DNA from 2 places in the Ligilactobacillus sp. JN-6 (Y).1 genome. Region 2 is predicted to be linked to the other one. Evidence: riboswitches for the same ligand, from Rfam matches in the RefSeq annotation. Region 2 holds a riboswitch; the other holds the start of a gene.
The links. Region 2 has a riboswitch for preQ1 ahead of AC3XNE_RS06455 (QueT transporter family protein). Riboswitches for the same ligand answer to the same signal wherever they lie in the genome.
Positions count from the first base shown of each region.

Region 1: another riboswitch for preQ1. It lies ahead of AC3XNE_RS01585 (QueT transporter family protein); the one in region 2 lies ahead of AC3XNE_RS06455 (QueT transporter family protein).

Region 1 is NZ_CM176599.1:321,490-324,635, reverse strand. It holds gene AC3XNE_RS01595 (methyl-accepting chemotaxis protein) at 1-84, shown strand, start outside; gene AC3XNE_RS01590 (DegV family protein) at 547-1,389, opposite strand; PreQ1 riboswitch class I at 1,599-1,643, shown strand; gene AC3XNE_RS01585 (QueT transporter family protein) at 1,654-2,145, shown strand; gene AC3XNE_RS01580 (LysM peptidoglycan-binding domain-containing protein) at 2,427-3,146, opposite strand, start outside.
Region 2 is NZ_CM176599.1:1,399,228-1,402,373, forward strand. It holds gene AC3XNE_RS06445 (metal ABC transporter permease) at 1-234, opposite strand, end outside; gene AC3XNE_RS06450 (metal ABC transporter ATP-binding protein) at 234-893, opposite strand; PreQ1 riboswitch class I at 1,225-1,269, shown strand; gene AC3XNE_RS06455 (QueT transporter family protein) at 1,277-1,768, shown strand; gene AC3XNE_RS06460 (DUF2829 domain-containing protein) at 1,811-2,035, shown strand; gene AC3XNE_RS06465 (3-oxoacyl-ACP reductase) at 2,035-2,796, shown strand; gene AC3XNE_RS06470 (HD domain-containing protein) at 2,997-3,146, opposite strand, start outside.

The DNA of each region.
Region 1 (3,146 bases), 1.1 Mb from region 2:
GAATTTACGCAACATGTTTCAACTTTGGAGGAAACATCCAGTCAACTGCAGAAACTTACGAGCCAATTTGACTTAGATAATTGATGACAGAATAGTGGGCTTAGTTAAAGGCTAAGGTGCTAGCTTAAATGAGTAGAAATAGACTGTAGTGACCACTTTTCGGTTACTGCAGTCTATTTTTATGATAAAAGCTGGATTTTAGTAGTGCTGTTTTGGAGATTGCCCCTGAATTTGGTGAATGTGGGTCCAATAAGAGCTTTAACGGCCCAAAGTTAGGCTGATGTGGGTCCAAAAGAAGTATAAATGGCCCCACATCTGGATAACTTGGGTCCAAAAAAAAGGATAATTGGCCCCAAGTTTGGTGATTGTGGGGCCGAAAAAGAGAAAAGTGGCCCAATATCGAGCTGATTTAGGGCCAAAAAGCGATTAAACAGCCCTACATCTGGACAACGGAGGTCCAAAAGATGACGAACGATTACAAAGATAATATAAAAAAAAGAGGACCAAGCAAAACTTTCAAAAATAAAAAAGTTTTGCCCGATCCGCTTATTTATTTTTCCAGGTAATGATCAAAGCTTGGGGCCCAGTGAACGAAAAAATTGCCGGGGTGCACAAGTTAGTGATGAGTTTGAGTTGCGGCAGCATTTCTTTGAGAAAAGAAGCATATTTATCCAAAGTCATCGTGTTATCAGCCATGATCGAAACCTTAGGTTCAGTTGAAGATCGTTGTATTTTTTCAATCATGGTTGCAGCAATTTTTTTAGTACGTGAGCTATCCATTAAAACTTCAAGTTCGCCAGAATCGGAAAAATGAAGCATAGTCTTATAGTGCAGCATGTTGTTAGTGAGGTGGTGTGAACTATTAGAAATTGAGCCGATCTTGCGTAAATTTTTCAAATTTTCCATGACTACTACAGTGTGCTGCTTTTGACGAAGCCTTGTTAATTTAGCTAGGACTTCTGAAATTCTTAGCCCTTGGTTGATCAGCTCAAGCGCACGGGAAACCAAAACACCCTCGGCATATCCTAGGCTGTGTGAATCGAAGAGATGGACCTTGAGTGGCAGTTCGCAGGTTTTAGCAAAGGTAGTAAGATTGGAGCCCAGTCCACTGATCGAACCGGCGATATGTATACAAAGAATATCAGTATAGCCGGCTTGTTGAAACCCTGAGATCAAGGCCGAGATCTTCGTCAGTGGGATCTGTTCTTCAGTTACTGTACTCGGAGTGGATCCTCTCATTGCTCCTAGTTCAGTAACTTCAGACAGTTCATTTGGATCAAGAGTTTGCCCATCAAGTAAGATCGGTATTTCTAGAACCTTAATATTTGTTTGTGCTCTGACTTTACTGCTGATCATCGCAGCACTGTCAGTCAAAATAGCGATTTTCATTAGTAATATCCATTCGTGTAAAAATTTCGTGTGCCTTGCCAAACAATTATTACTTTAAATAGTTAGCCGACCCACGATCCCTTAACGACTGATTCGTCGGGTTGTTAAAATATCTAATAATAAAATTATAACATGCTTTTCAGGTTGATAAACGATTGGCTTTTTCTTATACTTAAGTTTGCGGTGTTGATCGAATACCGCAAGTTGGATCTACGGTGGTTCGTAACCATCCCACCTAAAAAAACTAGGAGGATTTTTTTAATAATGACAAATGCAAATAATAAGGTAGCTGGGCTCACTAAAACGGCGTTGATAGCAGCTCTATATGTAGTTTTAACAGTGGCTTTTATTCCGCTAAGCTATGGACCGATCCAATTCCGTTTGTCGGAAATGCTCAACAATATGGCAATTTTCAACAAACGTTATATCTGGGGTGTGACCTTGGGCTGTTTGATCGCTAATTTATGGTCATCGATGGGTCCAGTCGATATGGTTTTTGGGACCTTACAGACTCTAGTTATGACGTGGTTGAGCTGGTATATTGGGCAACATCTTTCTTCGATACCCATGAAGTTGGGTGCTACAGTAGTTATCTGTACCTTGATGTCTTGGGCTGTAGCGTTAGAATTGAATTTGATCAGCGAAGCCCCGTTTTGGCTGACCTACTTGACAGTCGGCATCGGTGAATTTGTAGTAGTTTTGATCGGGGCTGTAGTTGCATGGTTGATCAATAAGAAAATTGATTTAAGTCGGTAAGGATAAGATCATTCTCTAAACAAAGAGGTGGCAAGGATATTGACATTCTTTTTCCTGTTGCTGTTCGTACTTTTTGACATATGGTATTTTAAATTTCTTTTTCAGAGTAGGTTGCGGCTGTTTATTTTGGAGCATATTATTTTTGCTAATAATTTCTCTTTTTTAAACAAAGGATCACAAAATGTGCAAAGCGGCCTAAAAACTAAACAGAGCGTCATAATGGAATTAGAAGATCCGTTATGGCGCTCTATTTGTATTGAAACTTATTTAAAAATTGTTTTCTATTGTTTTACCAACCCGTTAATTGCTTGGTCGATGTTATTCACTGCGTTAGTCACATCTTGCTGAGTGGCCGCGTCGGATTTGATCACGCCATTACCTCTCATAGCAGCCTGCCGTAAGTTATCTAAGGAGCTTTCGGTATAAACTCCTTGCGTATAGATATACTTATTTGCTTCTTGAAGTTTGGCCTGTAAGGGTCGTTTGTTAACTTGTTGTGACGATACTTTTACCAACCCATTAATTGCCTGATCAATGTTATTCACTGCATTAGTCACATCTTGTTGGGTAGCAGCATCGGATTTGATCACGCCATTACCTCTCATAGCAGCCTGCCGTAAGTTATCTAAGGAGCTTTCAGTATAAACTCCTTGCGTATAGATATACTTATTCGCTTCTTGTAATTTAGTTTCCAAAGTGCTTTTGTCGATCTGTTGTGAACTAGAAGGAGCAGGGTTGCTGTTGGTTGGCTGTGAGCTGTCGTTTGTTTGCCCAGTAAAGGTCAAGCTATTGCCAGTATAGATCCAGTTAGGATCAGCAATATGATTCTGTAAAGCCAAAGCATCAGGCGTTACTGACAAGCCCTTTGTTTTCAGCGCCTCAGAGATCCCCCATAAACTGTCGCCGGACTTGACCTTATAGGGTGTAGAAGTATTAGTAATGTTGTCGGCGATCTGTCTTGGAGTATTAGCTTGCCAGCTGTCAGCGGATACTAAGCTTGG
Region 2 (3,146 bases):
TTCACCAGATAACCCGATAAATAAACCACTGGCACAAGTAAATAACAGCATACCAAATAAAGGCGGGATCCCCGCAAATACACCGAAGGAGGCTCCAGAAAAGCCGATTTCAGATAGTGTGTGAGTGAAAAAGGAGGTTTGCCGTGCGACAACGAAAACTCCCATGAATGCACAGATCAAAGCGATAAAAATACCGGCAATAAACGCATAACGCATAAAATTATATTCCAGCATTACTTAGTAACCTCCTTTTGACTTAAACTAGCAGTTTGAGACTGTAATTTTAGTTCAAAGTCGCCATATTTTTCGATCAATTCCGGATCATGGGTAATAAAGAGTACGGTTAGATCCCTGGCGCGCATGATGGATTTTAACATTTGCAATAAAAAGTTTTTGGATTCGGTATCTAAGCTGGCCGTTGCTTCATCCAGTATCAAAAGCTCCGGATCAGAGCACAAAGCTTGCGCTAGATACGCTCGTTGCTTTTCACCGCCGGAAGCGTGACCTAGTGGTTGAGACGCTATCTTGGCCAGCTTAGTCTCTTCCAAGATACCCTCGACTTTGGTCTTCATTTGCTTAGAATTCCAGGGTAAAAATCTTTTCTTGAGTCCAAATGATACAAAATCGCGGATACATAAGGGGTAATCATCATCGATATTGCGTAATTGTGGAACGTATTGGATCTTGTTGCGGCCGATTTTTGCTTGAACATGTTGAGTGCGATGATGACCCAAGTCCTCAAGGATGTGCTTGATAAGAGTTGTTTTACCTACACCATTTTCACCTGTGATACACGTTAATTTGTTTTTTGGAAACGAAAAATTAAGGTCGGAGAATAAAAGACGGTCAGGGATCCTGAGGTCTAAATGTGTAACAGTTATAATATTTTCCATGAGATCATTACTTTCTTTGAATTTATTGTAAAGGGTACTGAAATTTTAATTTATTGATGCTTACATAGAATGGTAGTTTCTGAAAACTATAATGATAAATCACCCTTAATACAATCACTTCGAACAATCGTACAGTTTATAAATGTTGCTGTCAAGCATGTTTGCTAGCGTAAGTGAAACAATTACTATTTACAAAAGCTTCAAATTTATGCTGTACTCAAGAAAACTGACACAAAATTACTATTTACAATGGGAAAAATAATTTTTTGTGGTCGTTGCATGTCTAAAGATTTCATCTATACTTAATATAGTGGAACTTTCCACAATAAAACATATGGTGGTTCGTAAACATCCCACCTAAAAAAACTAGGAGGTTTTTCATTATGGAAAAATCAAATCAGGCTGTTTCGGAAATGACCAAAACAGCTTTGATAGCGGCACTTTATGTCGTGCTCACGGTAGCGCTGATCCCATTGGCCTATGGCCCGATTCAGTTGCGTTTGTCAGAAATGTTAAATAATCTAACGGTATTCAACAAGCGTTATATTTGGGCAGTAACTTTGGGCTGCTTAATTGCAAACCTGTGGTCGTCGATGGGAGTGGTCGATGTCGTTTTCGGAACTTTAGGGACCCTAGTTATGACCTCGATCAGCTGGTTTTTGAGCAAACGTACATCATCAGTCCCATTAAAGTTGATCATCAGTGTGGTAGTTTGTACGTTGATGTCTTGGAGCGTAGCTTTGGAGTTACACATCGTAAGTCAGGCTCCGTTTTGGTGGACCTTTTTGACGGTCGGCATTGGTGAATTCATTGCTACGGCTGTCGGTGCAGTTTTGACATATGTAATTTCACAACACTTTGATCTAACTGCATAAAGGGCCAGTTTGAACTTGTAAGGATGCGGAGGAGCGTTAATTATGACATTTGAAAAAATACTACCTGAATTAAAAGTAGGCAAAAAAGCCGTTCGCCAAGAATGGGGCGGAAGTGAAAAGTATATTTTTGTTGTTGATGGAGATACCAGAAATGGCGAGGCCATCAATCCTTATTTTTTGATTAGAACAAAAGAAGAACCAGCTTTATCACAATTTATGCCAAATTCTTGTGATATTTTGGCTGATGATTGGAAGCTGGTCGAATAATGGCAGAAAACTTACCTTTTAGGAAACGTGTAGTTATTGTGACCGGTGCAGCCTCCGGTATTGGCCTGGCTCAAGCTGAACTTTTTCTAGCTAAGGGCGCTCGAGTGTGGGGCGCTGATATTCAGGAAACAAAGCCGGTCAAACAGATGGTGGGCAAATACCAAAAATATTTTTCCTTTGTTCGGTGTGATGTCCGGCAAAAAGCAAAAATAACTGCATTGGTCGATCAAGTATTAGCAGTTTCTCGACAGATCGATATTTTACTAAACACGGCAGGTATCTTGGATGCTTACCGTCCCACTTTAGAAACAAGCGAAGAGCAATGGGATAATGTGATGGCAACTAATTTGAAAAGCATGTTCTTGCTTACTAATAAGTGTTTGCCGCAAATGCTGACGCAAGGATACGGAACGATCGTTAATATGTCCTCGATCGCTGGTTTGGTAGCTGGCGGAGGTGGCGCAGCATACACAGCCGCCAAACATGCTGTAATCGGCTATACTAAACAGCTCGATCATGATTATGCAGGTCGCGGTATCCGAGCTAACTGTATTGCACCGGGGGCTATAAAAACTCCGATGAATAAGGCTGATTTTGAGGGGGAAGGACGAATGGCAAAAGAAGTAGCCGCTCAAACGCCTGCTTTGCGATGGGCACTTCCAGAAGAAGTTGCGTTGTTAACTCTGTTTTTAGCTTCTGATAAAGCTGATTATATTCATGGAGCGGTAGTCCCGATCGATGGTGGGTGGACCGAAAAATAGAAAGAAGCTCAACAAGCATATCACCGTGATATGCTTGTTGAGCTTTTATTTATCGTAAGGGCTTAAAATTGTATTCTGACCCGATTTGCTTTCACAATGAATGTATGGGATTCGATGTCATGGTAAAACTAACGGGTAGAAATTCTTGCTTACTTGAACTATAAACACTAAGCGATGCAAGCAAACCTAAAATACAGGGCTTATTTTTTTGCCTGCCATTCGTCTTTGAACTCAGAAAGAAAATCAAGCATGAAGCGTTGCCGATTTTCTGCGATCTGCTTGGCGCTGACAGTGTTTAACTTATCCTTGATCTTCAATAATTTTTCATAGAAATGGTTAATGATCGTTTC